3 regions of the Anoxybacillus sp. ST70 genome follow, and region 1 is predicted to be linked to each of the others. Evidence: riboswitches for the same ligand, from Rfam matches in the RefSeq annotation. Region 1 holds a riboswitch; each other region holds the start of a gene.
The links. A riboswitch is a leader RNA that binds a small molecule or an ion and turns the genes downstream of it on or off. The one in region 1 is predicted to bind S-adenosylmethionine.
Positions count from the first base shown of each region.

Region 1 (3,278 bases):
TGCGCAAGTATATCGTCTTTGATCGCTTCCCACTCCGGTGGGGCGAACTGTTTCATCACCGCAATAATGTTATCGTTTAACGTAATCGTCCCGTCAAAGTCGCAAAAAATGACAGGCTTCATGATGCGCTCCCCCATAAATGAAGCGCTTGTCGCAACGGTTCGTTTTCTTTTGCCGCTTCATGAAGCGAACGCCCTGAAAGCACCGCTTCGACTGCCGCTCGAAACGCTTGCCCGCCGCCAACCGCTCCGGCTGGATGACCGTGCACCCCGCCGCCTGCGTTAATGACTGAATCGATGCCAAAATCGCGAACTAAAAGCGGCACAAGTCCCGGATGAATGCTGGCCGATGGGACAGGGAACGCGCGGACGAACGGCTCTTCTTTCGTCAGTTCGTCGGCAATCGCAAGCGTCTGTTCTTTTTCAAGCGCTACGCTTCCGTACGGAGATGGGAAAAGCGAAAAGTCCGCTCCTGACATGCGCAACAGTTTGCCAAGAAGAAGCGCATAGCTCACTCCATATACGTGCGATGAAGCGATCGCGCCGCTAAATGACGGATGCGCCATGATCGGCAAACGAATGTCATCGTCTTCGCGAAGCGCTTGCAATACATCAAGCCCGTATGTAAACACGTTAAACAACAACACGTCCGCGCCGAGCTCCGCCGCCCGCTTCGCTTTTTCTTTTAGCTCAAACGTTTTCCCTGTTAAATTGACCGCATATAACGTCCGATGCCCTGTTTGTTCGTACACGTCTTGTAACGCTTCTTTTCCTGCGACGATGCGCTTTTCAAACGGCGTCAAGTCGTTTTCAAACAAAATTTCATCGTCTTTCACAAGATCGACACCGCCGAGCGCTTGCTGTTTTAATTGCTCGGTCACATATCGCAAATCGCGACCGATCACCGCTTTAAAAATGCTCATGACAAGCGGACGGTCAAAGACGCCAAGCTTTTCACGAATGCCATCAATGCCAAAGCGCGGACCAGGAAATGCTCGTTTTAATTCGTCAGAAAACGTCAGGTCAACAAGTTTAATCGTTCCATCAAGCGACAATTTGCCAAACGTCGTCGTCAAAATCGCTGGAAAATCGGCACTAAAATTGACGCTCGGATACGAAATGCGCACGAGCGCCCGTTTGAATCGCTTCCCGAAATACGTATTGACCCGCTCATCTTCCTCAAGCTGTTCAATCGATTCTACAACCCCTTTATGTTTTTTTAACTGTTCTTGTTCAAGTTGCGGCAAATCGGTCCACGATCCTACCGTAAGACCAAGCGCAATCCCTTCCGCTTTTTTCGCCAAATCTTTGTCATCATGAATCAAATATGTTGCCGTAATCATCGTATCACTCCTTTACAAATAAAAAACCTCTTCATAAGAAGAGGCTAATCGTTCGTCTCTTCTTATCTCTCAGCTGATTGCTGCGAGAATTAGCACCGTGCTTAACGTTCGTTAAGTCGGTTGCCGGGCTTCATCGGGCTCGTCCCTCCGCCTACTCTTGATAAGAATTCGCAATGTATGAAATTTTTTGAATGGTTCGTTTTTCATAAATTTAATTCGAATTATGACAGCAGTCTCTCATTTTGTCAATGATTTTTTAAAAAAGTTGCAATCGTCCGATTCGTTCTGCTACTTCTTTCAGCCGTTCTTCGCTTGTCAACAGCCCTGTGCGCACATATCCTTCCCCATGCTCTCCAAAGCCGATGCCTGGGGCAACGGCGACATGTGCTTGTTCAAGTAAAAGATTGGCAAACGTTTCGGACGTATATCCTTTTGGCACCGGAAGCCACGCAAAAAAAGAACCTGCTGGCGCTTGCACGTTCCAGCCGATGTCGTTTAATGCACGAATAAACGTATTCCGTCTTGCTTCATACGTGGCGACAAGCTCATCGACGCATTGTTGCGACTGTAAAAGCGCGACCGCTGCCGCTTCTTGAATGGCGCCGAACATGCTCACATACAAATGATCTTGCAAAACGTTAATCGCTTCGATCATGCTTTCGTTGCCGACCGCAAAGCCGATGCGCCATCCTGCCATATTGTACGTTTTTGAAAACGTATAAATTTCAATGCCAACGTCTTTCGCCCCTTCGACTTGTAAAAAGCTGACCGGCTTTTTCCCGTCAAACCCGATCGCCCCATACGCAAAATCATGCACGACAGCAATGCCGTATGTTTCAGCAAACGAAACGGTTTCTTTAAAAAACGATTCCGTTGCTGTCGCACCTGTCGGGTTGTTCGGATAGTTTAAAAACATCAATTTCGCTTGACGAACGACGTCTTTGTTTAACTCCTCATAATCGGGCAAAAAGTCGTTTTCCGCCCGCAGCGGCATCATTTCCATGCGCGCCCGCGCAAGCACAACGCCCGACCAATAGTCCGGATAACCGGGATCGGGAACGAGCACGACATCGCCGGGGTTTAATAAACAAAGCGGCATTTCAACGAGCCCAGCTTTGCCGCCAAATAAAATGGCGACTTCTTTTTCTGGATCAATGGTTACCCCATACTCCCGTTTGTAAAACGTCGCTACCGCTTCTTTCAAAAACGAATACCCGCGAAACGGGGAATATTTATGGTACGCTGGCTTTGCGACCGCCTGTTGCATTGCGTTTACAATATGAGCAGGGGTCGGCTGATCCGGATTTCCTTGCCCAAGATTAATGACGTCATGCCCTTCAGCAATGACCGCATTGACTTTTTGAACGAGCGAAGCAAAAAATTGCTTCGGTAGTTGCTGTAACAAGTTCGATTGCGGAAATGTTTTCATTTTTCGCACACCTACTTCACAAAAAGGTTGAAATTCTAGTCATGTATCATATATCGTAAAAATCAAAATGTAAAGAAAATTTTTCGAGGTGAATGAAATGAATATCGCTTGTATACAAATGGACATTGCGTTTGGAGCGCCTAAAAAAAATAAACAAACGATCGTGCGCTACATGGAACAAATGGCGCGTGACGTCGACGTCGTCGTATTGCCAGAACTATGGACGACAGGATACGATTTAACGAGATTAACAGACATCGCCGACGAAAACGGCGAAGATACAAAAACGTTTCTTTCCTCGCTTGCGCGCACGTACGATGTGCATATTGTCGGCGGATCGGTAGCGAAAAAAACAGACAAACAAATGACGAATACGATGTATGTCGTCGACCGAAACGGTCATGTCGTTAGCGAATATAGTAAACTTCATTTGTTCAAATTGATGGATGAACATATGTATTTACACGCTGGGGAGACGTTACACGTTTTTCAACTCGCTCACACGAC
Region 1 is NZ_JAHZOF010000001.1:360,617-363,894, forward strand. It holds gene K1I43_RS01900 (2-hydroxy-3-keto-5-methylthiopentenyl-1-phosphate phosphatase) at 1-122, opposite strand, end outside; gene mtnW (2,3-diketo-5-methylthiopentyl-1-phosphate enolase) at 119-1,342, opposite strand; SAM riboswitch class I at 1,402-1,509, opposite strand; gene K1I43_RS01910 (pyridoxal phosphate-dependent aminotransferase) at 1,599-2,771, opposite strand; gene K1I43_RS01915 (carbon-nitrogen family hydrolase) at 2,869-3,278, shown strand, end outside.

Region 2 (3,278 bases), on a different contig from region 1:
GTTTGGTATGCGTGTGTCTGGATCAATCATGACGTTTTCTAATACGGAACCGAAGCGAATCGCATCGAAAATTTGTGGTTCTTTTTCGCGTGATAAGTTAATGCATTTCGCATAACATCCGCCTTCAATGTTGAACACGCCGTTATTTGACCAACCGTGCTCGTCATCGCCAATTAGGCGACGGTTTGGATCGGCAGAAAGCGTTGTTTTCCCTGTACCTGATAAACCGAAAAAGAGCGCGACATCTCCTTCTTGACCTACGTTTGCTGAGCAGTGCATTGGAAAAATTCCTTGTTCTGGCAACAAAAAGTTCATCACAGAGAAAATCGATTTTTTCATTTCCCCTGCATATTCTGTTCCACCAATCAGCACGGTACGACGTTCAAATGAGATGATAATAAACGTTTCTGAACGTGTGCCGTCAACAGCTGGATCTGCTTTAAATGTCGGTGCAGAAATGACCGTAAATTGTGGTTCATGCGTTTGTAATTCTTCTGTTGTTGGACGAATGAACAATTGATGGGCAAATAAGTTATGCCAAGCAAATTCATTGACAACTTGAATTGGCAAGCGATAAGCTGGATCCGCTCCAGCAAAGCCGTTGAATACAAATATTTCTTCTTTCGTCATTAAATAATCGATCACTTTGTTGTACAGTTTATCAAATACTTCTTCAGAAATTGGTTGATTGACAGTTCCCCAATCAATTTTATGTTTCACAGATGGTTCTTCCACAATATATTTATCTTTTGGAGAACGACCTGTATATTTTCCAGTTGTTGCACAAACTGCACCTGACGAAGTGAGGACGCCTTCTTTGCGAGTTAATACTTTTTCTACTAATCGCGGTACAGATAAGTTATGAAAAACCCCATCCCTTTGTAAGAGTGTTGATAATTTGTTTGTCAGTTCAATGGAATTCATTGGACAAAACCTACCTTTGTTTGATTTATCTTTATGTAAAAAGTATAACACATTTTAATAAATAGTCCATACTAATTCGTGTATTTTTCTTGAATTTATTTTCGAGACTATGACAGGAGAAAAAACGTTGACTTGCTCTGTACCGATGTGATATGATGCTGAAATGAACGGATACTCTTATCCCGAGTTGGTGGAGGGAGACAGGCCCGATGAAACCCAGCAACCGTCACATACGTGAAAAGGTGCTAACCTGTGGCAAGGGAACGCCCTTGAACGATAAGAGTGAAAGGCGCAGACAAATGCAAAAACCTTTCCTCTGAGGGAAAGGTTTTTTTCACGATAGACCATAATAAGAGGGATGAGTACCGTATCATTTGTCACTATACTGAGGAGGAATGTTTGAATGCCTAAACGTCGTCTGTTTACATCTGAATCTGTAACGGAAGGGCATCCGGATAAAATTTGTGACCAAATTTCCGATGCGATTTTAGATGCGATTTTAGCGAATGATCCGAATGCGCGTGTGGCGTGCGAAACGAGTGTAACAACAGGACTTGTGTTAGTGAGTGGAGAAATTACAACATCTACATATGTAGATATTCCGAAAATTGTTCGTGAAACAATTCGTGAAATTGGCTATACGCGCGCAAAATATGGCTTTGATGCAGATACGTGCGCAGTATTGACGTCAATTGATGAACAGTCGCCAGATATCGCGATGGGTGTTGACAAAGCGTTAGAAGCTCGCGAAGGACAAATGACAGATGAAGAAATCGAAGCGATCGGTGCAGGTGACCAAGGATTAATGTTTGGCTTCGCGTGCAACGAAACGAAAGAACTTATGCCGCTACCAATTTCTCTTGCACATAAGCTTGCACGCCGTTTAGCAGAAGTGCGTAAAGAAGACATTTTACCGTACTTACGTCCAGACGGAAAAACGCAAGTGACTGTGGAGTACGATGAAAACGGCAAACCTGTACGTATCGATACGATCGTTGTTTCTACACAACATCATCCAGAAATTACACGAGATCAAATTGTGCGCAACATTAAAGAACATGTCATTAAACCTGTCGTTCCGGCAGAATTGATCGATGAAAACACAAAATATTTTATCAACCCAACAGGACGTTTCGTCATCGGTGGTCCACAAGGTGACGCAGGGTTGACAGGACGTAAAATTATCGTTGACACATACGGTGGTTATGCACGTCACGGCGGCGGGGCATTCTCAGGAAAAGATCCAACGAAAGTAGACCGCTCAGCAGCGTATGCGGCACGTTACGTAGCGAAAAACATTGTTGCAGCGGGTCTTGCCGATAAATGCGAAGTGCAGTTAGCGTATGCGATCGGTGTTGCAAAACCTGTATCGATTTCAATTGATACGTTCGGCACAGGCAAAGTATCTGAAGATGTATTAATTGAAGTGGTGCGCAACAACTTTGATCTTCGCCCAGCGGGCATTATTAAAATGCTTGATCTTCGTCGCCCGATTTACAAACAGACAGCTGCTTACGGTCACTTTGGCCGCACAGATATTGATCTTCCTTGGGAACGTACAGATAAAGCAGAAGTGTTAAAACAACAAGCGTTACAGTTGGCGAAGTAAGGAAAAAAGGGAGAGTTACAAGATGTAGCTCTCCTTTCTTGTTTTTTAAGTAAGAACAGAAAATGAAGCGATGCCAACTAATGTACCGAGCATACAGCCAGCAAGCACATCAGATGGATAATGAAGTCCTAAATAAATGCGCGAAATCGCGACGCTACACGCGATGGGCAAGAGCCAAATCGTTAATGCCGGAGCGTATAGTAAAAATGGAATGATGACAGAAAATATTGCGGTTGTATGTCCGGATGGAAATGAATGATCAGTTAACGGATTTTTTGTTACTTTTGTGTCATGAAGTGAAATATACGGTCGTTTGCGTGGGTACATTTTTTTCATCATTGCGACAGGAATATGACTAAGTGCCAATGCGACCGCGCTCGCGATAGCAGCATCCTGCCATTCGTCACGTAGCAACCAAATGGCTAGCAATACGGTTGTAATCGAGCATGTCGCTCCTCCAATGTGCGTAATCGAGCGAAAATACGCGTTAAGCCACTTCCGATCAAAATAACGATTAATGCTGTAAAACAACTTGCACTCCCAATCGTACCATTTTCGCAACATAAGCAAATCCCCCTGAATTTATGATAAAATATATATGTTAAGTCAATAATAAAACAATGTAAAAATACCACGCTTATTTATTGCGTGGTTTGTTTAATTGAAGCGACTTATAATATTGTCCTTTTTCGACATATTCGCGGCGAATTCGTGCCATTTCACGCTCATCTTCTTCGGTTAATTC
Region 2 is NZ_JAHZOF010000002.1:11,561-14,838, forward strand. It holds gene pckA (phosphoenolpyruvate carboxykinase (ATP)) at 1-924, opposite strand, end outside; SAM riboswitch class I at 1,099-1,207, shown strand; gene metK (methionine adenosyltransferase) at 1,328-2,533, shown strand; gene K1I43_RS03250 (phosphatase PAP2 family protein) at 2,579-3,097, opposite strand; gene K1I43_RS03255 (gamma carbonic anhydrase) at 3,171-3,278, opposite strand, start outside.
Region 2: it holds a riboswitch for S-adenosylmethionine, as region 1 does, so the genes downstream of both, metK (methionine adenosyltransferase) here and mtnW (2,3-diketo-5-methylthiopentyl-1-phosphate enolase) in region 1, are expected to answer to the same signal.

Region 3 (3,278 bases), 170 kb from region 1:
GAGCGGTTTGCCTGAGTACGACAGTCCTTCGTTAAATTGGCGAATTAACGAAATGAGGTCAAACGATGATAAATCGTAGACGGACGTCGCGCCTGGAAAGTCGCCTACTTTTGACGGATCGCCTGTTAAAGCGAGCACGTCGGTCATGCCGAGCGTATGAAGCCCCATTAAGTGCGACTGCAAGCCGATTAAGTTTCGATCGCGGCATGTAATATGAATGAGCGGACGCATGCCAAGCTGTTGTTTGACGATCGTGCCGACAGCGACGTTGCTAATGCGCGGTGTCGCAAGCGAGTTGTCGGCAAGCGTTAAGGCATCAATGTTTGCTTCTTTTAACGCTTTTGCGCCTTCTAAAAATGTCGTTAAGCCGAGCTTTTTCGGTGGATCGAGCTCGACGATAATCGAGCGTCGCGTGCGAGCGATGTCGGCAAGAGAAGGGGCTGTCGTTTGTTTTTCTTCTTGGACGACGATCGGATGGCGCTGTTTGACTTCTTTTTTATATACAGGCGTGCGATCGGAAAGGGCGCGAGCAATGGCGGCAATATGTTTTGGCGTCGTACCGCAACAGCCGCCGATGAGCCGAACTCCTTGTTCACGAAAGGCGCGCGCCGTTTCTTCAAAATATTGTTCGCTCGTTTCGTAAATGAAGCGACCGTCGCGATATTGCGGCAAGCTCGCGTTCGGATATACCGATAAAAAAGCGCGTGTAGGAATCGGTACTTCTTCTAGTGAGCGCAACATATGATATGGGCCGAGATGGCAGTTTAAGCCGACGACATCAGCCCCAAGTCGTTCTAATTCGGTCAGCGCTTCAGCAAGCGGCATCCCGTGTTGCAGGACGCCAATATCATGCAACGTGACGTGGGCGATGATCGGCAACGTCGTTTCTTTGCGAGCGATGGAAAGAACGGTTTGCAATTCTTCGAAATCGTAATATGTTTCAAGCAAAAGCCCATCGACACCTTCGTTTAACAACACATACAGCTGTTCACGAAATGTTCGTTTCACTTCTTCAAGCGAAATCGCGCTTTTGTTCGTGCTCCGTAGTCCTCCGATCGTACCGAGCACGTAGGCGCGCCCTTTTGCCGCTCGTTTCGCCAGTCCGACCGCTGCTTCGTTTATTTTTTTTACGTCATCTTGCAGCCCGTAACGTGCTAGTTTTACGTAGTTGGCGCCGTATGTGTTCGTTTGAATGACTTCTGCGCCTGATTCAATATACGCCTCATGAATATGGACAATTTCTTCAGGCTTTGTGACGTTTAATTCTTCAAAACAACGATCGATGCCGTGCGCATATAATAACGTTCCCATCGCTCCATCCGCGATGACGATGCGTTCTTTTAAATCATCTAATAATCCCACGTCCATTCCTCCGTTTCTTTGTTTAAAGTAAAAAAGTCCTCTCCATAAGAAGAAGACTTGACGCGCTCCTTCTTATCTTCCAAGCGAATCGCTTGTCTGGACTTAGCACCTTGACGATCGTCAGGTTGCTGAAGGTTCATCGGGCCAGTCCCTCCCCTTCTCTCGATAAGATGTTGTATGAAGTTACTCATAAATGTAACTGATTTTTTAGAAATATTCAACTATTTTATTTAAGAAAAGAAAAAGAAGGCAAAGTGCCTTCTTAACGGTAGTTGACGAATTGAACGTCAATCGGTAAATCTGCCTCGCGAATGGCGGCGATTACTTTTTGTAAATCGTCTTTACTTTTGCCGCTGACACGAATTTGGTCTTCTTGAATTTGACTTTTTACTTTTAAACCTGTATTTTTAATGATTGTGTTAATTTTTTTCGCATTGTCTTTGTCGATGCCTTGGACGAGTTTCGCACGTTGGCGCACCGTTCCGCCAGATGCAGCCTCTACTTTTCCGTATTGAATGTTTTTTGTCGGCACGCCGCGTTTAATGAGTTTGCCGATAAGCACATCTTTCAGCTGTTCAAGTTTAAACTCATCGTCAGAAATGAGAATGAGCTCATCTTTTTCAAGTGAAATGTCGCTTTTGCTTCCTTTAAAGTCGTAGCGGTTTTGAATTTCTTTTAACGCGATGTTGATGGCGTTCGTCACTTCTGACAAATCGACTTTCGACACAATATCAAACGAACTTTCTTTTGACATATGAATCACCTCGGCATAAATTCGTTGTGCTTCCATTATAGTCGATTGTTGGCATACGAACAACTTTACAAAGTTTTTATATATAAAAAGTAAACAAAATGTCGGAATGTGTCGATATAATAAATGAAGCGGGATTTGATTGAAAAGTAAGGAGATGAGGAAATTTGATGAAAAAAATGATTTCACTCATGATGGCATTCGTTTTATTGCTTGCCGCAGGGTGTTCGCAAACGAGTTCTTTTCAACCGAAAGATCGAATAAAAATAGGCATTATGTTGTCAGACGTCGGACTCGGTGATCAATCGTTTAGCGATTCGGCATTTAAAGGATTAATGAAAGCGCGCGATGAGCTAGGTATCTTTTTTGACTATCGTGAGTTAAAAGAAACCGAGACGTATGAAAAAGGGTTAACAGAGCTCGTTGAAGCAGGGAACGATCTCGTCATCGGATTAGGTTTTATGGTGCAACAAGATTTAGAAAAAGTCGCCAAAAAATATCCGAAACAGCAATTCGTCTTAATTGATGCGGTATCTGATTTACCGAACATTACATCGATTACGTTTAAAGAAGATGAAGGAAGCTTTTTAGCTGGCGTAGTGGCTGGCATGTTGACGAAAACAAACAACGTTGGTTTTGTTGGCGGAGCGGATGTGCCGCTTATTCGCAAATTTGCGAACGGCTTTATTCAAGGGGTAAAAGCGGTTAGACCAGAAGCAAAAGTGCAAGAAGTGTACGCTGGCAATTTCGGTGATGATAAACTTGGGGCACAAATTGCGAAACAAATGATCGCAAACGGGGCCGACGTCTTGTATGCCGCGGCTGGATTTACAGGTGTCGGTGTGCTTCGCGAGGCGGAAATGAATAAAAAATATGCGATCGGTGTCGATAGCGATCAATATTTTTATGCGGAAAAAGCAGTGGTCACATCGATGTTAAAAAATGTTGATGTCGCATTATATACAGTCATTAAACAATACGTTGAAACGAAAGAAGTGCCAAAAGGGACGGTTCAGCTTGGCTTAAAAGAAAACGGTGTTGATTTGGCGCCGATTCGCGTCGTGACATTCACTCCAGAGCAACAAGCAACGCTTGAAAAGTGGAAAGAAAAAGCGACAAACGGCATCGCAAAATAAAGGAGGAATATGATGACGATTAAACAACG
Region 3 is NZ_JAHZOF010000001.1:535,232-538,509, reverse strand. It holds gene K1I43_RS02820 (bifunctional homocysteine S-methyltransferase/methylenetetrahydrofolate reductase) at 1-1,362, opposite strand, end outside; SAM riboswitch class I at 1,432-1,534, opposite strand; gene K1I43_RS02815 (YajQ family cyclic di-GMP-binding protein) at 1,625-2,116, opposite strand; gene K1I43_RS02810 (BMP family lipoprotein) at 2,284-3,249, shown strand; gene K1I43_RS02805 (methyl-accepting chemotaxis protein) at 3,259-3,278, shown strand, end outside.
Region 3: it holds a riboswitch for S-adenosylmethionine, as region 1 does, so the genes downstream of both, K1I43_RS02820 (bifunctional homocysteine S-methyltransferase/methylenetetrahydrofolate reductase) here and mtnW (2,3-diketo-5-methylthiopentyl-1-phosphate enolase) in region 1, are expected to answer to the same signal.